DNA from 4 places in the Cedecea sp. B1(4) genome. Region 4 is predicted to be linked to each of the others. Evidence: predicted binding sites of a transcription regulator. Region 4 holds the regulator's gene; each other region holds the start of a gene.
What was found. The regulator CRP, encoded in region 4, controls carbon source genes, mostly activating them, when cyclic AMP is high. The targets are predictions, from matches to a motif close to ATGTGANNNNNNTCACAT.

Region 1 (5,427 bases), on a different contig from region 4:
GCCGAAGAGCGCCTTAGCGTATCAGGGGATATCATGCTTACCATTCTGGAACTTATTATCGGGGTCGTGGTGATTGTGGGCGTTGCCCGCTACATCATCAAAGGCTATTCCGCCACCGGCGTGCTGTTCGTCGGCGGATTATTGTTACTTATCGTCAGCGCGTTAATGGGGCATAAAGTGTTGCCCGCTAGCGCGGAAAGCACCGGCTACACCGCCACGGACATCTTTGAATACGTCAAAATCCTGCTGATGAGCCGCGGCGGCGATCTTGGCATGATGATCATGATGCTCTGCGGGTTTGCCGCCTACATGACCCATATCGGCGCCAACGATGTGGTGGTCAAGCTGGCCTCTAAGCCGCTGAAATTCATCAACTCGCCTTACTTACTGATGATTGCCGCCTACTTCGTCGCCTGCCTGATGTCGCTGGCGGTCTCTTCCGCAACCGGGCTTGGGGTGCTGTTAATGGCTACGCTGTTCCCGGTCATGGTCAATGTCGGTATCAGCCGCGGTGCTGCCGCAGCCATTTGCGCTTCCCCGGCGGCGATTATTCTGGCTCCAACTTCCGGAGACGTGGTGCTGGCCGCTCAGGCTTCTGAAATGTCGCTGGTCGACTTTGCCTTTAAAACGACCATTCCTATCTCCATCGCCGCCATCATCAGCATGGCAATCGCGCATTTCTTCTGGCAGCGCTATCTCGATAAGAAAGAGCACATCAACCACGAAATGCTGGACGTGAGTGAAATTCAGACTTCCGCGCCCGCTTTCTACGCCATCCTGCCGTTTACGCCGATTGTCGGGGTACTGATTTTTGACGGCAAATGGGGCCCGCAGCTGCATATCATTACTATCCTGGTGATATGTATTCTGATTGCCGCGCTGATTGAGTTTTTCCGCAGCTTCAATACGCAGCACGTCTTCTCCGGGATGGAAGTTTGCTATCGCGGCATGGCGGACGCCTTTGCCAACGTGGTGATGCTGCTGGTTGCCGCCGGCGTTTTTGCCCAGGGCTTAAGCACCATCGGCTTTATTCAAAGCCTGATTTCCATTGCCACCTCGTTTGGTTCCGCAAGCATTATTCTGATGCTGGTGCTGGTGGTGCTGACCATGCTGGCGGCCATGACCACCGGCTCCGGTAACGCACCGTTCTATGCCTTCGTCGAAATGATCCCGAAACTGGCTCACTCTTCCGGGATTAACCCGGCATACCTGACCATTCCAATGTTGCAGGCTTCCAACCTGGGCCGCACCATTTCTCCGGTTTCCGGCGTGGTGGTGGCCGTTGCCGGGATGGCAAAAATCTCACCTTTCGAAGTGGTGAAGCGTACCTCTGTGCCGGTCGCCGTCGGTCTTATGGTGGTGATTATCGCCACGGAGATTCTGGTTCCTGCTGCAGCGATCGTTCACTAACCCGCAGTCATCATCGTTTCAAGCGCCTGCATCAGGCGCTTTTTTTATGCCTATAATAAGCCCGCCTCCAGGACAGATAAGAGAATAATGATGAATTTCACACCGCGACATTTACTGCTTTGCACGCCGCTTTTACTTAGTCCACTTGCGTTTGCCGACGCCCTGCAGCCCAGCCAGTACGGGGATTTTGATCGCTACGTGCTGGCGCTCTCCTGGCAAACCGGCTTCTGTCAGAGCATGCACGACCGCAATCGCAACGAACCCGCAGAGTGTAAAGCCCAGCAGGAACAGGCGGATAAAAGTGCCTTCCTGACCGTTCACGGCCTCTGGCCCGGTCTACCAAAATCTGTCGCCTCACGCGGCGTCGATGAAAAACGCTGGATGCGCTACGGCTGCGCCACTCGCCCGGTGCCGAATATGGCCGAAGCCAGGGCCTCAAATAAATGCGCCGCGCCGGATACCGGGCTTTCCGTTGAAATGGCCTCAAAGCTTGCGGGCGTGATGCCCGGCGCCGGGGGGCAATCCTGCCTGGAGCGCTACGAATACGCCAAGCACGGCGTTTGCTTTGGCTTTAACCCCGACGATTACTTCGGCACGATGGTGCGCCTGAATGGAGAAGTGAAACACAGCGCTTTTGGCCAGTTCCTGGCACAGAACTACGGCCAGGTGGTGACGCGTAAGGCGTTTAACCAAGCCGTGAAGCAAACCTGGGGCAGCGATGCAGTAGATGCCATCAAGCTAACCTGTGACGGTAATCCCGCCTACCTCACGGAAATGCAGATCTCCCTGCTGGCAGACAAGATTAACCAACCGCTGCAAACCGCCTCCTTTGCCCCGCAAAAACACCCCGGCAACTGCGGGAAGAGCTTCCGTCTGGACGCAGTTGGCTACTGACAGAATAAATACTGAAGTCAAAAATTAATCGCATCACTATTTGTTCCGGTTTTTTGGTTATAGCCTTCAGGTAACGAACCTGGAGGTGACCATGAACAGAACAAAACGGTATTTACTGCAGCTGAGGGCGCAGTTCGAGCGTGAAGGTAGCCAGCAAAAACTGCTGGGGTTTATCTGGCTCTCGCCGCAGCAGCGCTATGACATTCTCAAAGAGCTCTTGTTGCCGATAGCGGAACATCACGCTCGTTAAAAACAGTCGGGCCCCGTGCAGCGCGGCGGCCCCGCTGAATACCGTTTCCTGACGATATTAGTCAGGCGCGTGTCAGATTTTTCCCAGCCAAACAATTCCCCCGCTCACCTTTCGCACTGATTATTTTGATTGTTTGAACTTCGTCCCAAAATGTTAACAAACATTACAGAGTTCATTTACAGGCAACCGGATGTTACCGATATCATGTTACCGGTATCAGCATCACCCAATAACACGCTTTTGGTGCATTCATCTGAGAATTTGCCACTGGGGAATTAAAATGACCGAAATAACAACAAGTTTAGGCGCAGGAAGCCTGCTGGGTATTGCCGCCTGTTCCGTCGTGCTCCTGCTCGTATTGATCATGCGCTTTCGCGTACATGCCTTCCTGGCGCTGACCCTGGTCAGCGTCATTGTGGCACTCGTCACAGGCGTGCCGTTCGACAAAATTGTACCCACGATCCTGGGCGGCTTTGGCAGCACCCTGGCAGGCGTCGCTTTATTAGTTGGGCTCGGCGCCATGATTGGCCGCCTGTTGGAAATTTCCGGCGGCGCAAAAGTGCTGGCGGACACCCTGGTTGGGACCTTTGGCGCTCACCGGGCACCTTTTGCCCTTGGCGTCGCGTCACTGCTTTTTGGCTTCCCGATCTTCTTTGACGCGGGTCTGGTGGTGATGCTGCCGATCATCTTCAGCGTCGCCAAGCAATTCGGCGGCTCAACGCTGAAATATGCGCTCCCGGCGGCCGGTGCTTTTGCGGTGATGCACGCGCTTCTGCCGCCGCATCCAGGCCCGGTGGCCGCCAGCGAACTGCTGGGGGCGAACATCGGCCTGCTGGTTGTGGTGGGATTGATTATCGCCATCCCGACCTGGTATATCGGGGCCTATCTCTTCGGGCTGTATGCCGGGAAGAAATTCGATATTCCTCTGCCGAGTTCTTTCCTCGGTAAAGTCGAAGTGGACCAGAATCACCAGCCACCGTCATTCGGCATGGTCATGACAATTTTACTGATGCCGCTGGTGCTGATCTTCCTCGATACCGGCCTCAACACCGCCACTGTGCTCGGCTGGGTCAGCGCCGACAATACGCTGGTGAACTTCTTGCGCATGCTGGGCAAAACGCCCATTGCGCTGCTGATTACCGTCTTTTTTGCCCTGATGGTCTTCAGCGGCAAACATAGCCGCCAGCATCTTGAAAAGGTATGTGACGGCGCACTCGGCCCGATTTGCGGCATTATCCTGGTGACCGGCGCAGGCGGTATGTTCGGCGGCGTGCTACGCGCAAGCGGCATTGGTGACGCGCTGGCTGGCGTACTCTCAGACACCGGCATGCCGGTTATCGTTGCTGCCTTTGTTATCTCGACCGCGCTTCGCGTTGCTCAAGGGTCAGCCACCGTTGCCCTGACCACTACCGCCGCGCTGGTCTCACCGATGGTCGAAGCCACCACGGGCCTGAGCCAGTTTGACCTGTGCTTTATCGTTATCGCGATTGCCGGTGGCGCTACCGTCCTGTCTCACGTGAACGACTCCGGCTTCTGGCTGGTGGGGCGTTTCCTGGAAATGGATGAGAAAACGACGCTGAAAACCTGGACCGTGATGGAAACGCTGATCGGCACCATCGCCTTCCTGCTGGCGGCGCTGGGGAGCGTGATTCTGTAAGGGACTCGGGGGAAGTCAAAATGTGACTGATCTCGCTTTCAACTCCGGGCTAAGCTCAGTATCATCGTTCCTACGTGAACAACCCTCGCCGGTTTCGGTGGGGGTTTTTCTTTGTACGATTTCAGCACATGAGTGCCCTGCTTTTTTACACGGAGAGAACTATGTCCAGACCTGCCATCATCATTAACGAACTAGACGCCGAACGCCTTGACCGCCTGCTGGAACAGCCGCAGTACGCCAAAGCCCCGGTGGCAGAGGCGCTCAACGCCGAACTGGATCGCGCGGAGATGTGCAGCCCGGAGAAGATGCCGTCGGATGTGGTTTCCATGAACAGCCGCGTAGAATTTCGCGATTTAAGCACTCAGGAAGTCCACGTACGCACGCTGGTTTACCCGGCGAACCTGACCGACAGCGATAACCAGCTTTCTGTCATGGCTCCGGTCGGTGCCGCACTGCTTGGCCTGCGGGTTGGCGATAGTATCAACTGGACGTTGCCAAACGGCAGTCAGACCCACCTTGAAGTGCTCGCTTTGCACTACCAGCCGGAATCTGCCGGTGAATTTCACCGCTAATTCAATTCGGGGCGGCGGTCTCTCTTTCGAGAGGGATTGCTTCTTACCCTCACCCTAAAAGGGAGAGGGTAAAGATTGCGTCCTGTTCCGCCCTATTGTTTTCCCCTCACAGAATCGCCTCCTCGGTCAAAATACGTTTCGCCCCCAGGTAATGATCCTGCCAGTAATTGTCTGCCAGTTGGCTGATGCGGATATTCAGCCCGGTTCTGGGCGCCTCGATAAACTGCCCTTCTCCTAAATAAACCCCGACGTGATCGGCGCGATCCTGGCTTTTGATACTGAAAAAAACCAGATCGCCACGCTGAAGCTGGGGCTTGCTGACGCGCTTTAATCTTTGATCCTGGAACATCCCGTTGGCGGTACGCGGCAGCTTTTGGCTAAGCAGCTTGTTATAGGCGTAATAGATTAGCCCGCTGCAGTCGAAACCCTGCTCGGGCGTCTGTCCACCCCAGACATAGGGTTTGCCCAACTGTTGCTTGAGCCGCGCTATCACTTTGTGGAGAGTGGCTTCCACACGCGGGCTAACCATCTCAGCCATAAGCGCTTCGGTCGCCAACGGCCACAGACCTTCTGAGCCCCCCATCAGCCCAGGACGCCAGCGAGTGTGCATGGCAAGCTGTTCACGGTTCAGGGCACGAGCGACC
Region 2 (5,427 bases), on a different contig from region 4:
AGCATCGCCCCGCAGCAGGATGTTCCGTGGGAAGGACGCGACCGCGAAAGCCACGCCGGGTTTACCCTGCCCGGCTTCACGCTGGAACAGCAATCGGATGGGCTCATCATCAGTAGCGAAAGCCTGCGCGTGACCGTGCACCAGCCGCTTTATCTGGAATGGGAATACAAATCTGCCCAGGGCGAATGGCTGCCCCTCGCCTGCGATCGCCCTACCAGCGCCTACCAGCTTAACGCTCACGGCGATGGCGTGGCCCACTATCAGCGGCGCTTTGCCGGGGAGCGCTTTTACGGGCTGGGTGAAAAAGCCGGGCCGCTTAACCGCACCGGCAGGCGCTATGAGATGCGTAATCTGGACGCAATGGGCTATAACGCGGTATCGACCGACCCGCTTTACAAGCATATTCCCTTCACCATTACGCGCCGGGACGACGTCAGCTTTGGCCTGTTCTATGACAACCTGAGCAGTTGCTGGCTGGATCTGGGCAACGAGATAGACAACTATCATCTGGCCTATCGCCGCTGGCAGGCAGAAGCCGGCGATCTGGACTATTACCTGTTTCTCGGCCCGCGCGTGCTGGATGTCACCAAAGCCTTCGTGCGCCTGACCGGGAAAACCTTCTTCGGGCCAAAATGGAGCCTCGGCTACAGCGGCTCAACGATGCATTACACCGACGCGCCCGACGCCCAAAATCAGCTGATGAACTTTATCCGGCTGAGCCAGCAGCACGCGATTCCGTGCGACTCATTCCAGCTTTCGTCGGGCTACACCTCCATCAATAACAAACGCTACGTGTTTAACTGGAATTATGAAAAGGTGCCGCAGCCGAAGGTGATGAGCCAGGCGTTTATGGCGGCCGGGATCCGCCTTGCGGCCAACATCAAGCCTTGTCTGCTGCAGGATCATCCGCGTTATGAGGAGGTTGCCAAAGGCGGGCTGTTTATCAAAGATTCGGAATCCGATGCGCCGGAACACTCCAGCTTCTGGGACGATGAAGGCTCTCATCTGGACTTCACCAACCCGGCCACGGTGAAGTGGTGGCAGGCTGGCGTCACCACACAGCTGCTGGAAATGGGCATTGGCTCCACCTGGAACGACAACAACGAATACGAAGTGTGGGACGGGGAAGCTCGCTGTCACGGCTTTGGCCAGCCGATAGCCATCAAACATATTCGCCCAGTCATGCCGCTGCTGATGATGCGCGCTTCGATGGAGGCTCAGCAGAAATTTTCCCCGGAAAAACGCCCATATCTGATTTCCCGTTCCGGTTGCGCCGGGATGCAGCGCTACGTCCAGACGTGGAGCGGCGACAACCGCACCAGCTGGAATACGCTGCGTTACAACACGCGAATGGGCGTCGGCATGAGCCTGTCCGGCCTGTTTAACGTCGGGCATGACGTTGGCGGTTTTTCGGGCGACAAGCCTGACGCTGAGCTTTTCGTGCGCTGGGTTCAGAACGGCGTGATGCACCCGCGCTTCACCATCCATTCGTGGAATGATGACCACACCGTGAACGAACCCTGGATGTATCCGGCGGTGACGCCGGCCATCCGCAGCGCCATTGAGCTGCGTTATCGCCTGCTGCCCTATTTCTACACGTTGCTGTGGCAGGCACACGCGGATGATGAACCCATGCTGAGGCCGACTTTCCTCGACCATGAACATGACGTGAAGACATTTGATGAATGCGATGAATTCCTGCTGGGCCGGGATCTTCTGGTGGCAAGCGTGGTGGAACCAGGACAACGCGAACGTACTTTATGGCTGCCGGCCAATGAGCACGGCTGGTACGACTATTATTCCGGCCAGTGGTTTAGCGGCGGCCAGACCATCACCCTGCCCGCTCCGCTTGAGCGTTTACCATTGCTGGTTCGCGCCGGTGCGGCTCTGCCTCTCAGCGAACGCATCTGCTACGTTTCCCCGCAGGACGATACCGTTCGTGAGCTAAAAATTTACCCGCTGCAGGGCGCCGGGACGTCCCACGGCATGTTGTTTGAGGATGACGGAGAATCCTGGGGCTATAAAGAAGGCAACGCGCTCTGGCTTAGCTGGGAAATAACCTGCTCAGCCAACGAGATTAACGTGGCCTTTAGCCGCAAGGGGGATTATTTGCCCGCGTGGCGCGAGATTAAGCTGTCTTTGCCTGAGGGAGAAAGGCGTCGATTGCGGGTGAACGGCGTGGAATGCGAGGTATGGGGGCTGTAATTGCCCCTCACCCCGGCCCTCTCCCCTGAGGGGCGAGGGGGAAAGATAGGAGGTAGATTCCTCGATCTGTCCCCTCTCCCTTTTCGGGAGAGGGTGAGGGTGAGGGTGAGGGTGAGGGTGAGGGAAAATTACCCGTCGATCCCTTTGCTACGCAGGTAATCTTCATAGCCGCCGGTGAAGTCAATCACGCGCTCTGGGGTAATTTCCAGCACGCGGGTTGCCAGCGAGCTAACAAACTCACGGTCGTGGGAAACGAAGATCAGCGTCCCCTGGTACATTTCCAACGCCATGTTCAGCGACTCGATGGATTCCATATCCAGGTGGTTGGTCGGTTCATCCATGATCAGGATGTTTGGTTTTTCCATCATCAGCTTGCCAAACAGCATACGGCCTTTCTCGCCCCCGGAGAGTACTTTGGCCGGCTTCTTGATGTCGTCCTGGCTGAACAGTAGACGACCCAGGATGCTGCGCACCGCCTGTTCGTCGTCACCTTCCTGCTTCCACTGGCTCATCCAGTCAAAGACGGTCAGATCGTTTTCGAACTCGTATTCGTGATCCTGGGCGTAGTAGCCAATCTGAGCATTTTCAGACCACTTCACGCTGCCGTTTTCCGGGGTCAGCTCGCCGACCAAGGTTTTCAGCATAGTAGATTTACCCACGCCGTTAGCACCCAAAATGGCAATCTTCTCGCCCACTTCCAGCAGCAGGTTGACGTTTTTAAACAGCGGGCCGTTCTCAAACCCTTTGGTCACGGCTTCAACTTCAAGGGCGTTACGGAACAGTTTCTTATCCTGCTCGAAGCGGATGAACGGGTTCTGACGGCTGGACGCCTTCACTTCATCCAGCTTGATTTTATCAATCTGACGGGCACGGGAGGTGGCCTGGCGAGATTTGGAGGCGTTGGCGCTAAAGCGGCTAACGAAGGATTGCAGGTCTGCAATCTGCGCTTTCTTCTTCGCGTTGTCCGCCAGCAGCCGCTCGCGAGCCTGAGTTGCCGCCGTCATGTACTCGTCGTAGTTGCCAGGGTAAACGCGCAGCTCGCCGTAGTCCAGGTCAGCCATATGGGTGCAGACCATATTCAGGAAGTGACGGTCGTGCGAGATAATGATCATGGTGCTGTCGCGTTCGTTCAGCGTCTGCTCCAGCCAGCGGATGGTGTCGATGTCCAGGTTGTTCGTTGGTTCGTCGAGCAGCAGGATGTCCGGGTTAGAGAACAGCGCCTGCGCCAGCAGCACGCGCAGCTTCCAGCCTGGAGCGACTTCGCTCATCGGGCCGTAGTGCTGCTCCAGCGGAATGCCCACGCCAAGCAGCAATTCACCGGCACGCGCCTCTGCGGTGTAGCCGTCCATCTCGCCGTATTTCACTTCGAGGTCGGCAACTTTGTAACCGTCTTCTTCGCTCATCTCCGGCAGAGCATAAATGCGGTCGCGTTCCTGCTTCACTTCCCACAGTTCGCCGTGGCCCATGATAACGGTGTCGAGTACGGTGAATTTTTCGAAGGCGAACTGATCCTGACGCAGCTTACCGATACGCTCGTTTGGGTCGAGAGAAACGTTGCCAAGCGTTGGCTCTAAGTCCCCGCCGAGGATTTTCATGAACGTGGATTTGCCGCTTCCGTTCGCGCCAATCAGGCCGTAACGGTTGCCACCGCCAAATTTAACGGAGATATTTTCGAACAGCGGTTTGCTGCCAAACTGCATGGTAACGTTGCTGGATACAAGCACTGGTATGTCCTGGAGAAATAAGTTGTCGAGATTTTGGAATGTGATTTCGGCCACATTATGCCATAACTATGATAAAGGGTCGCCCCGCATCTTCACCGTACAATAGTTAATCAGTGTGAAAAAATTGTGATTTCATCCACATCTGATTTCCCAGATGAATGTAATGCACATATAATGCGCGGCTGAATCGTCCATGAACACTCACTAGCTGGCCCGTCTGGCATAACACTCGCATAACATGAATATGAAATTACGCTCGCTTTTACTGGCTTTTGTGGCTGTCGCGTCTTTCTCTGCTTCCGCCGTGACTTATCCGTTACCGACTAACGGCAGCCGCCTGGTTGGTGAAAACCAGGTTATCACTATTCCTGAAGGCAGCACCGCGCCGCTGGAAGAGTATGCCGCACAGTACCAGATGGGTCTGTCTAACATGCTGGAAGCTAACCCAGGCATTGACCCGTACCTGCCAAAAGCCGGCACCATTCTGAACATCCCTCAGCAGCTGATCCTGCCGGACACCGTGCATGAAGGGATTGTGATCAACAGTGCCGAAATGCGCCTCTACTATTACCCGAAAGGCACCAACACGGTGATCGTGCTGCCAATCGGTATCGGCCAGCTGGGGAAAGATACCCCGATCAACTGGACCACCAAGGTAGAGCGTAAGAAAAATGGCCCAACCTGGACCCCGACGGCGAAAATGCACGCGGAATACGCCGCAGCCGGTACGCCGCTGCCAGCCGTTGTTCCCGCTGGCCCGGACAACCCAATGGGCCTGTACGCGCTGTACATCGGTAACCTGTATGCGATTCACGGCACCAACGCCAACTTCGGTATCGGCCTGCGCGTAAGCCACGGCTGTGTGCGTCTGCGTAACGAAGACATCAAGTTCCTGTTCGACAACGTGCCGGTTGGCACCCGCGTTCAGTTCATTGATGAGCCGGTAAAAGCCACTACCGAGCCAGACGGCAGCCGTTACATCGAAGTCCACAACCCGCTTTCCACCACTGAAGCGCAGTTCAACTCCGATGAAATCGTGCCGATTAAACTGACCAGCAGCGTTCAGAAAGTCACTGCCCAGTCTGATGTTGACACCACCGTTGTTGACCAGGCAATTCAGAACCGTTCCGGGATGCCGGTTCGTCTGAACTAAGCTCACGTTGATTAAAAAATAGCGGCCTCCGGGCCGCTTTTTTATTGCCCAAAATTCGCCCGACAACCTTCACACAGGGAATGTTTGTTATGCTGATATTTCATGATGTGATGGATAGCACAATTTTGCGTTTAATTGTATGATGAATGCGTTTCTTAAAGGGTAACCTCCATGCGCAACTCGTTCACGATAATCTGGCAGTATCTTCGCGCTTTTGTCTTAATTTACCTGTGTTTATACACCGGTATTTTTGTCGCCTCTTTACTGCCTATCGTCATTCCCGGCAGCATTATCGGCATGCTGATTTTGTTTGTGCTGCTGTCGCTGCAGATCCTGCCGGCGAAG
Region 3 (5,427 bases), 180 kb from region 4:
TTTTACGTACCAAAAGGCGCGTACAGCTAACCCAGGCCGGGGAGATTTTCCGCGAAGAAGCCGAAGCCACGCTGCGGCAGGCTGAGCTGACGCGTGAGCGTGTGCTTAGCGCTGCACGCGGCGAGCAGGGCTACATTCGCGTCGGCTACGTGGCGTCTTCGCTTTGGTCGGGGACGCTTAGCTCGGTGATGGGGGCGTTTCGGGGGCGATACCCTGATGTTTCACTTGGCGCGCGAGAAGTGCTGATGGACAGCATGGCGGCGGCGCTGGTAGAGGGCAAAATCGACGTTGGGTTTGTGCGCGCCCCGGTCGCGCTGCCGTCAGAAGTCGGGCATCTGTTGGTGCAAAGCGACTGTTTTTGCCTGGCGCTGCCCGCTTCCCATCGTCTGGCTTCCCGCGCGGAAGCTATCGACCCCGCTCTACTGACTGGGGAAAGCTTTGTTTTGCCGGAGCAGACTTCCGGCTCGCATGAAGTTGCCCGCCGGGGCGGGTTTGTACTCAATGATGCCATCCGCTCCAGCACGCTGACCGAAGTGCTGGCGCATATCGCGCTGGGCAATGGCATCGCGGTTATCCCGGAGATCATGGCAAAAACCATCGGCGTGCCGGACGTGGTCTATCGCCCGATTGCCGGGGCAGAAATCCCCTCGGCTATCTGGATGCTTTACCGCAAGCGGGAGCGCACGCCGCTGATTAAACGCCTTATTCGCTTCGCAAAAGAGCACGTTTCGGGTGGGTCAGGAAACGTTTGAACACACTCTTTCACCCCCGGGATTCATTTGGCGGTTAATCTTACTCCAGTGCAGTTATTAACCTGACGTGAATCCTGGAGAAAGCATGATCAAGCCTCGTTTGTTTATCCCGGCCCTAAGCCTGCTGCTGCTGAGCGTGGGCGCTGCGGCGGCGGACAATGTCATCACCCCGGTACGCGGCACCATTGATGCAGTCAATGATTCTTCGCTGCAAATCACCACCCGGCAGGGGGAAAAGCTTTCCGTTGGCCTGACGGACAAAACCCGCATCAACGGCGTGAGCGAAGCGAAGATGAGCGACATCAAGCCCGACAGCTTCATCGGCACCGCCGCCGTGCCGCAGGCTGACGGCACGCTGAAGGCGCTGGAAGTGCACGTTTTTGCCCCGAGCCTGCGCGGTTCCGGGGAAGGGTTTAATCCGTTTGAGTCCGCAAACGGCCAGGTGAACACCATGACCAACGGCACGGTCGGTACGTTGGTGAATAGCCACGGGCGCACGATGACGGTGAAATTCCACGGCCAGCAGAAAACCGTGCAGGTGCCGGACGACGTACCGGTGGTGCTGATCAGCCCCGCCGACAAGTCCGTGCTGAAGCCGGGCGCGAAAGTGGTGCTGTTCGCCACCAAAGACGACACAGGCCAGGCCGTCGCGCGCGGGATTTCCGCCGGGGTTAACGGGCTGACGCCGCCGATGTAATTTGTGGTGATTATCAGAACAGTGGCGACATCTATACAGAGAACCTGTCAGTAAGCTTTACAGGTTGAATCGTTGATCTGTATTTCCCTTCTCCCTTTGAGGGAGAAGGTGGTTGCCCAGGTGAACAATAAATAACGCCCATGTATGATGCTCCGCAGACCATCAGACTCCTGTGGAGAGCACGTAATTGACAGCACAGACGGGCGATATTCTTTTTAACGGCCAGCGCTTTTCGGCCTTCTTCTTTGATATGGACGGCACCATTCTGACCTCCATCCGCGTGGCAGAACGCATCTGGGGTGAGTGGGCCATGCGCCACGGCATCGATCCGGTCACTTTCCTGCCCACCATTCACGGCGTGCGCGCGGTGGAGACGATTGCCCGCCAGAATCTACCGGGCGTGGATGCCGAAGCCGAAGCACAGCGGATTACCGAAGCTGAAATCGCCGATGTGGATGGTGTGGAAGCCATCGGCGGCGCGCGAGAGTTTTTGCAGGCGCTGCCGCTGGATCGCTGGGCCATTGTTACTTCCGCCCCAAAAGCGCTGGCGCTGCGCCGCATTCAGGCCGCCGGTTTGCCTGAACCCAAAGTCATTATTGCGGCGGAAGACGTCCGTCTCGGTAAACCCGCCCCGGAGGGCTACCTGCTGGCGGCGGAAAAATTGGGCGTAAACGCGGCCGACTGCCTGGTGTTTGAGGATGCCCTGGCGGGTGTACAAGCCGGTGAAGCGGCAGGCGCAAAAATCTTTGTCATTTCCGGCACCAACGCTCACCATGCCGGGGAACTCTCTCGTTATACCGGCGCGGAAAATTACGATGCCCTGCGAGTTGAGGCCGATGGCTCGGGTATTTTCTTGCAGCGAAGCTAATTATTCAGGCTCTCTTTTTTGGCAGAGCCTAATCAAGGTGATTGACAGATTCCCGGCCGATGAGTGCCGGGTTATCTCTTTCATTCTCATGGTTAATTAAAAATATTATTCTACTTTGTAAATAAATAATTCATGCTTTTAATGATGGGTTATATTTTATTTGCAGATCGTTCATGTATTTTCCTTATAAAAGTTATTGATGTTTTTTTATTTATTTACCAGCATTCTCAGAAGCTATTTTTTATTTTCCGTATTACATCACCCCATCCCTGGCACCAATCGGTAAGAACTAAAAGGTGCGTCACGTTATGCGTAACATCCTTCTGTAACAGCCTTTAAGTGTGACTTTTATCACAATTACTGGCAGGTAAAAGCCTTTAAATAGCGCTGAGTTTTACCCGCTGACTATTGAGGCATTGATGAAAATTAACACTGAATCCTGTGTGATCTCAGGCAAGCAAACCGTTTCCGTTAGCCATCAGGAAATTGAGTGGAATAATAAAGGGACGTTGCTGAAGATTTCCCGGGGAGGCATTTGCGGGTCCGATTTGCATTATTATCAGGAAGGGAAGGTCGGCAACTTTGCCGTAAAAGCCCCAATGATTTTAGGCCATGAAGTTATTGGCACGGTGGTGCATACCGATTCTCCTGAATTACATGAAGGGCAGACGGTCGCTATTAATCCATCCAAACCCTGTGGTCATTGTAAATATTGTCTTAGCCAGGAAGAAAATCAATGCACAACCATGCGCTTCTTCGGCAGCGCAATGTACTTCCCACACGTTGACGGCGGCTTTACCCGCTTTAAAACCGTCGACAGCGCGCAGTGCGTTCCCTATCCCGCTGAAGCGGATGAAAAAGTGATGGTGTTTGCCGAGCCGCTGGCGGTGGCCATTCACGCCGCGCACGAAGCGGGCGATCTGCAGGGCAAGCGCGTGTTTATCTCCGGCGTAGGGCCGATTGGCTGCCTGGTCGCCAGCGCGGTAAAAACGCTGGGAGCGGCAGAAATTGTCTGCGCCGATGTCAGCCCGCGCTCGCTTTCGCTGGCCGCGCAGATGGGCGCCGACACGCTGGTGAACCCGCTGCACGACAGCCTGGACGGCTGGAAAGAGGAAAAAGGCTACTTCGACATAAGCTTTGAAGTCTCCGGCCACCCTTCGTCGGTAACCACCTGCCTGGAAGTGACCCGCGCCAAAGGCACCATGGTGCAGGTGGGAATGGGCGGCGCAGTGCCGGAATTCCCCATGATGATGCTCATCGCCAAAGAGATTGCGCTGAAAGGCTCTTTCCGCTTCACCACGGAGTTCAATACGGCCGTCTCCTGGCTGGCTAACAAGGTGATTAACCCGCTGCCGTTGCTGAGCGCGGAGTATGCCTATACCGACCTGGAGCAGGCGCTGATCTTTGCCGGGGATAAAACCCAGGCCGCGAAAGTCCAGCTGGTTTTCTGAGGCCTGTTAATAAGGATTAAGGCAATGAACGATCTTTTTTCACTGAAAGGCAAAAACATCCTGATTACCGGCTCCGCGCAGGGGCTCGGGTACCTGATGGCGACCGGGCTGGGCCAGTACGGGGCGCGGATAATCGTCAACGCCAGCACGCCAGCTAAGGTCGAGGCCGCGGTGCAAAAGCTGCGGGACGAAGGGATCCGTGCCGTGGGCGCCCCGTTCGACGTGACGCAGAAACAGGATGTCGATGTGGCCGTGGAGCGTATTGAGCAGGACGTAGGCCCGATTGATGTGCTGGTGAACAACGCCGGAATTCAGCGCCGCCATCCCTTTACCGAGTTCCCCGAGCAGGACTGGAATGATGTGATTGCGGTGAATCAGACCGGCGTTTTCCTGGTTTCGCAGGCGGTTACCCGCCGGATGGTGGCACGCCAGGCCGGGAAGGTGATCAATATCTGCTCCATGCAGAGTGAGCTGGGGCGCGACACGATCACGCCTTACGCCGCCTCGAAAGGCGCGGTGAAGATGCTGACCCGGGGCATGTGCGTTGAGCTGGCCCGCCACAGCATTCAGGTCAACGGCATCGCCCCGGGCTACTTCAAAACGGAAATGACTCAGGCGCTGGTGAATGACGAAGCGTTCAGCGGCTGGCTGTGCAAACGGACGCCCGCCGCACGCTGGGGTGACCCGCAGGAGCTGATTGGCGCCGCGGTGTTCCTCTCTTCAAAAGCTTCAGATTTCGTTAACGGGCACCTGTTGTTTGTTGATGGCGGAATGCTGGCCGCCGTTTAACGGCGCGAGTGTCTGCCGAAAAGTGAAGGCGAGTAGACCGAATAAAAGGTGGAGAGTATGGGCCTTCTCTCGCCGCAGAAAGCTGAAAATCAAGCGATTGGTTTTCAGCTTTTTTAAACGCGCTGACTGCCCGACCTGACCACTAACCTGCAGCGCTGCGCGCTGCTTTTTTTGCACTGATAAGAGATAAGCGTATGCCATTACTTATTATTGCCGCAGGCGTCGCCCTGCTGCTGGTCCTGATGATCGGTTTTAAAGTGAACGGCTTTATCGCGCTGGTTCTGGTGGCTGCGGTGGTTGGGTTTGCGGAAGGGATGGATCCCCAGGCGATTCTGCACTCCATTCAGAATGGGATCGGCGGCACCCTGGGCGGGTTGGCGATGATCCTTGGCTTTGGGGCGATGCTCGGGAAGCTGATCTCTGACACCGGGGCAGCGCAGCGCATCGCCACGACCCTGATAGATGCCTTCGGCGCGAAGCGCGTGCAGTGGGCGCTGATGATTGCCGGCCTGGTGGTAGGCATGGCGATGTTCTTTGAGGTCGGCTTCGTGCTGCTTCTCCCGCTGGTGTTCACCGTTGTCGCCTCGTCCGGCCTGCCGCTGCTGTATGTGGGTGTACCAATGGTGGCCGCGCTGTCGGTCACGCACTGCTTTCTGCCGCCGCACCCGGGGCCGACCGCGATTGCCACCATGTATAACGCCAATCTCGGCACCACCCTGCTATACGGGCTGATCATCAGCCTGCCGACGATTATCGTGGCCGGGCCGCTGTTCTCCCGGCTGTTAACCCGTTTTGAAAAGCAGCCGCCGGAAGGGCTGTTCAGCTCGCGTGTGTTCACCGAGGCGGAAATGCCTTCTTTCTGGAACAGCC
Region 4 (5,427 bases):
AACCGAAGACGGCACTTACTTTCTCGAATGGTTAAATCAGCGCTACGGTGAAGTCCCCACCGCCGCAGTTGGTTTTTCGCTGGGTGGGAACATGCTCGCCTGCCTGATGGCAAAACAGGGCGCTGCCTGCACGCTGAAAGCAGGCGTGATTGTTTCCGCCCCGCTGATGCTTGAGCAGTGTTGCTACCACATGGAGCAGGGCTTCTCGCGCGTCTACCAGCATTACCTGCTGAATCTGCTGAAGAAAAATGCCGCCCGTAAGCTGAAGAGCTACCCTGGCTCGCTGCCTATCGACCTCCGCAAGCTGAAAAGCCTGCGCCGCATTCGCGAGTTCGATGACTTAATTACCTCGAAGATCCATGGCTTTGCCGACGCGCTGGACTACTATCGCCAGTGCAGCGCCATGCCGCTTTTGCCGGAAATTGCCGCTCCGACGCTGATTATCCACGCCAAAGACGACCCGTTTATGGATCACCACGTCATCCCGGATCGCGAAACGCTGCCGCCCAATATCCACTACCAGCTCACGACTTACGGCGGCCATGTTGGCTTTGTCGGCGGGACTCTGCTGCGCCCACAGATGTGGCTTGAGCAGCGCATTCCCGATTGGCTAACCCGCTTCCTGGACCACTGAAATGATCATTCCCTGGCAAGATCTCGACCCTGAAACGCTCGACAATTTGATTGAATCTTTTGTATTACGGGAAGGCACCGATTATGGTGAGCAGGAGCGCTCGTTGACGCAAAAAGTCGCCGACGTGAAGCGCCAGTTACAAAACGGCGAGGCCGTGCTGGTTTGGTCTGAACTCCATGAAACGGTGAACATTATGCCGCGCGGGCAGTTTCGCGGCTGACCGCTGACTGGCAGGGTGATCTATACTGGCTGAAAAGTATAACAAGCAGATACAGATCTCTTTTCCGATCCCTCACGGAGTTTTCACCCTATGTCAGCCAAACACCCGGTTATTGCGGTCACAGGTTCCAGCGGCGCCGGTACCACGACCACCAGCCTCGCTTTCCGCAAGATTTTCCAGCAGCTCAACCTGCGCGCCGCCGAAGTTGAAGGCGACAGTTTCCACCGCTATACCCGCCCGGAAATGGACATGGCCATCCGCAAGGCACGCGATGCTGGCCGCCATATTAGTTACTTTGGGCCAGACGCCAACGACTTCGGGTTACTGGAACGAACTTTTATCGAATACGGCCAGACCGGCAAAGGGCAAGCACGTAAATACCTGCATACCTACGATGAAGCGGTGCCGTGGAACCAAGTGCCGGGCACTTTTACGCCCTGGCAGCCGCTCCCGGAGCCCACTGACGTCCTGTTTTACGAAGGCCTGCACGGCGGTGTAGTCACCCCTCAACATAACGTCGCCGACTGCGTCGATTTACTGGTAGGCGTGGTGCCCATCGTTAACCTGGAATGGATTCAGAAACTGGTGCGCGATACCAGCGAACGCGGCCATTCACGGGAAGCGGTGATGGATTCCGTAGTGCGATCCATGGACGATTACATCAACTTCATTACGCCGCAGTTCTCACGTACCCATATCAACTTCCAGCGCGTTCCGACCGTAGACACCTCTAACCCGTTTGCCGCGCGAGCCATTCCGTCGCTGGACGAAAGCTTCGTGGTCATTCACTTCCGTGGGCTGGACGACATCGACTTCCCTTATCTGCTGGCGATGTTGCAGGGGTCGTTTATCTCCCACATCAATACATTGGTGGTACCGGGCGGGAAAATGGGGCTGGCGATGGAGCTGATCATGGCCCCGCTGGTGCAGCGGCTGGCGGAAGGCAGGAAAATTGCCTGATAGCGTGAGGGCGGCTTTACACCGCCCTTTTCTACTTACGCTTCAATAATTTCGTAGCTGTGGCTAATCTCGGCGGCTTTCTCCAGCATCAACGTCACCGAGCAATATTTCTCTGCGGTCAGCTCAACGGCGCGGGCAACCGCGCTTTCTTTCAGCTCTTTCCCGGTCACAACAAAATGCAGATGGATGCGGGTAAACAGACGCGGTGCTTCTTCACGACGTTCGGAAGTCAGTTTCACCTCACAATCCGTCACATCATGGCGGCCTTTTTGCAGAATCGACACCACGTCAATTGAGCTACAACCGCCCGCGGCCATCAGCAGCATTTCCATCGGGCTTGGCGCTTTATCCCCGGAGTTACCGTCCATCAGAACTTGGTGGCCAGAAGCGGATTCGCCGAGGAAGGTCATGCCTTCCACCCATTTAACACGTGCCTGCATTTTACCTACTCCCGTAATAAAAATTTCTTTCAGATTACGCGTCTACGTGAAAACTGGCAACGTAAGGCGATCCAGGTCATGCTGAAACGAGACAATACAAGACACTAACCAAAAGCTATGCTAAAACAATCCGGATGCTGCTGCGATACAGAGACGTTTATGCCGTAAGCAGAGGAAACGACTAATTACAGGCCGCAGGGTTAACCTGCCCGCCAGCTCCCAGGGCTTGGGAAAATTTCACGATTGCAACGCCAGACAAGAGGTTCCACGTCTTGTCTTTGGTAGCCAGTTTATAACAGAGGATAACCGCGCATGGTGCTTGGCAAACCGCAAACAGACCCGACTCTCGAATGGTTCTTGTCTCATTGCCACATTCATAAGTATCCGTCGAAGAGCACGCTGATTCACCAGGGTGAAAAGGCGGAGACGCTGTACTACATCGTCAAAGGCTCCGTAGCTGTTCTGATTAAAGATGAAGAAGGCAAGGAGATGATCCTTTCTTATCTGAATCAGGGTGATTTCATTGGTGAATTAGGTTTATTCGAAGAAGGTCAGGAGCGTAGCGCCTGGGTTCGTGCCAAAACAGCCTGTGAAGTAGCTGAAATTTCCTATAAAAAATTCCGTCAGCTGATTCAGGTCAACCCGGATATCCTGATGCGTCTTTCTTCCCAGATGGCGCGCCGCCTGCAGGTGACTTCTGAGAAAGTTGGCAACCTTGCCTTCCTCGACGTGACCGGCCGCATCGCTCAGACGCTGCTTAACCTGGCTAAACAGCCGGATGCCATGACCCACCCGGACGGGATGCAAATCAAAATCACCCGCCAGGAAATCGGTCAGATCGTGGGCTGCTCCCGCGAAACCGTTGGCCGTATTCTGAAAATGCTGGAAGATCAGAACCTCATTTCCGCCCACGGTAAAACGATTGTCGTTTACGGCACCCGTTAATTAGCCCTTATAAAGGCGTGTCGCTTCGGTAACACGCCTTTTTTGTCTCTACAATTCAGGCTATGTGGAAGAGATTAATTTACCACCCGGAAGTTAACTACGCGCTGCGGCAAACGCTGGTGCTGTGTCTTCCCGTGGCTGTCGGCCTGCTGCTTGGCAGCCTGCAAAACGGCCTGCTCTTCTCGTTAGTTCCCGCCTGCTGCAACATTGCCGGGCTGGACACACCACACAAACGCTTCTTCAAACGTTTGATTATAGGCGGCAGCCTGTTCGCCCTCAGCAGCCTTATCCTGCAGCTTCTGCTGCTCTATACCCACATCCCGCTGCCGGCAATATTGATCGTCATGGCTCTGCTGCTCGGCGTGACGGCGGAAATCAGTTCACTTCACGCTCGCCTGCTGCCCGCATCGCTGATCGCCGCTATTTTTACGCTCAGCATGGCCGGTAACATGCCTATATGGAAACCGATGGTGCTCTATATCTTCGGTACCATCTGGTACGGCGCTTTCAACTGGTTCTGGTTCCGGCTTTGGCGCGAACAGCCGCTCAGGGAGTCGCTCAGCCTGCTGTACCGCCAATTGGCAGATTACTGCGAAGCAAAATACAGCCTGCTGACCCAGCATACCGACCCGGAAAAAGCGCTGCCGCCGCTGCTGGCCCGCCAACAAAAAGCCGTCGATCTGATCACCACCTGCTATCAGCAGCTGCATATGCTATCGGCCAACCAGCAAAACGGCTACAAGCGTCTATTACGCGCTTTCCAGGTTGCGCTGGATCTGCAGGAACACATTTCGGTAAGCCTGCACCAGCCTGAAGAGGTGCAAAAACTGGTCGAGCAAAGCCATGCCGAGGCGGTGATCCGCTGGAATGCCCAAACCATCGCCGCGCGCCTGCGCGTGCTGGCAGACGATATTCTTTATCACCGCTATCCAACGCGCTTTACCATGGATAAGCAGATCGACGCCCTGGAAAAAATAGCTCGCCAGAACCCGGACAATCCAGTGGGGCAGTTCTGCCATTACCACTTCAGCCGCATTGCCCGGGTACTGAAAACCCAGCGGCCGCTGTACGTGAGGGATTTAATGGAGGACAGGGAACGCCGTTTACCGTTTTTCCCGGCCCTGAAAAGCTATCTCTCGTTCAAATCCTCCGCTTTGCGCAGCTCCGCGCGCTTAGGTGTGATGTTGACCATTGCCAGCCTGCTGGGCTCCTTCTTACACCTGCCAAAGCCGTATTGGATCCTAATGACGGTGATGTTCGTGACGCAAAACGGCTACGGTGCAACGCGGGTGCGCATTGTTCACAGGGCGGCAGGCACCATGGCAGGGCTGTGTATCGCGGGTATCACCCTGCACTTCCACGTCCCGGACAGCTACACCCTGCTGGCGATGTTAATGATTACGCTGGTGAGCTACCTGTTTATCCGCAAAAGCTACGGCTGGGCCACCATTGGCTTTACCGTCACGGCGGTATATACCCTGCAGCTCATTACCCTCAGCGCCGAGAGTTACATCATTCCCAGGCTCATAGACACTCTTCTTGGCTGCCTGATCGCCTTTGGCGGCATGATCTGGCTGTGGCCACAGTGGCAAACCGGCCTATTGCGTCAGAACGCCCACGACGCGCTGGAGGCAGATCAGGATGCTATTCGGCTGATATTGAGCAACGATCCAGAGCCCACGCCGCTGGCCTGGCAGCGTATGCGGGTCAACCAGGCGCACAATGCGCTGTTTAACTCGCTCAATCAGGCGATGCAGGAGCCAGGCTTTAACTCCCACTACCTGGCAGACATGAAACTTTGGGTGACGCACAGCCAGTTCATCGTCGAGCATATCAACGCCATGACCACGCTGGCGCGCGAACACAACATGCTGACGCCGGACCTGGCGCAGAAATATCTACAGTCTTGTGAGATTGGGTTACAGCGATGCCAGCAAAGGCTGGAGTATGACGGGCCTGGCGGGTCGAACGACGCGAATATCCTGGAATCGGACACGCTGCCCACGGGGCCGTTAAGCACCATGGAGCAGCATTTACAGCGGATTATTGGCCACCTGAACACCATGCATACCATCTCCTCGGTCGCCTGGCGCCAGCGGCCTCATCATGGGATCTGGCTCAACCGCCGTCTGCGACGCTCGGGTTAGCCTTAGCTGGCTACCACGCTGGCAACCGCTTTGGCGAAACGCTGCATCCCTTCCAGGATATCCGCGTCCTCGACAATAAGC

Region 1: the regulator CRP is predicted to act here: its motif matches at 2,686-2,703, upstream of ACR6JA_RS17560 (GntP family permease).
Region 2: the regulator CRP is predicted to act here: its motif matches at 3,968-3,985, upstream of ACR6JA_RS11935 (ABC-F family ATPase).
Region 3: the regulator CRP is predicted to act here: its motif matches at 2,657-2,674, upstream of idnD (L-idonate 5-dehydrogenase).

The regions. Positions count from the first base shown of each region.
Region 1 covers NZ_JCAHMZ010000008.1:91,573-96,999, forward strand. Annotated here, with positions in the region: gene dcuC (anaerobic C4-dicarboxylate transporter DcuC) at 34-1,410, shown strand; gene rna (ribonuclease I) at 1,498-2,304, shown strand; gene ACR6JA_RS17555 (hypothetical protein) at 2,396-2,554, shown strand; gene ACR6JA_RS17560 (GntP family permease) at 2,835-4,211, shown strand; gene rnk (nucleoside diphosphate kinase regulator) at 4,373-4,783, shown strand; gene ACR6JA_RS17570 (C40 family peptidase) at 4,890-5,427, opposite strand, start outside.
Region 2 covers NZ_JCAHMZ010000004.1:496,194-501,620, reverse strand. Annotated here, with positions in the region: gene ACR6JA_RS11940 (glycoside hydrolase family 31 protein) at 1-2,205, shown strand, start outside; gene ACR6JA_RS11935 (ABC-F family ATPase) at 2,334-3,929, opposite strand; gene ldtB (L,D-transpeptidase) at 4,168-5,082, shown strand; gene ACR6JA_RS11925 (CidA/LrgA family protein) at 5,254-5,427, shown strand, end outside.
Region 3 covers NZ_JCAHMZ010000007.1:193,234-198,660, reverse strand. Annotated here, with positions in the region: gene ACR6JA_RS16255 (LysR family transcriptional regulator) at 1-752, shown strand, start outside; gene ACR6JA_RS16250 (hypothetical protein) at 838-1,449, shown strand; gene ACR6JA_RS16245 (HAD-IA family hydrolase) at 1,637-2,317, shown strand; gene idnD (L-idonate 5-dehydrogenase) at 2,737-3,768, shown strand; gene idnO (gluconate 5-dehydrogenase) at 3,793-4,557, shown strand; gene ACR6JA_RS16230 (gluconate:H+ symporter) at 4,752-5,427, shown strand, end outside.
Region 4 covers NZ_JCAHMZ010000007.1:13,252-18,678, forward strand. Annotated here, with positions in the region: gene ACR6JA_RS15415 (hydrolase) at 1-634, shown strand, start outside; gene ACR6JA_RS15420 (YheU family protein) at 636-854, shown strand; gene ACR6JA_RS15425 (phosphoribulokinase) at 945-1,814, shown strand; gene ACR6JA_RS15430 (OsmC family protein) at 1,850-2,254, opposite strand; gene crp (cAMP-activated global transcriptional regulator CRP) at 2,567-3,199, shown strand; gene ACR6JA_RS15440 (YccS/YhfK family putative transporter) at 3,262-5,346, shown strand; gene argD (bifunctional acetylornithine/succinyldiaminopimelate transaminase) at 5,349-5,427, opposite strand, start outside.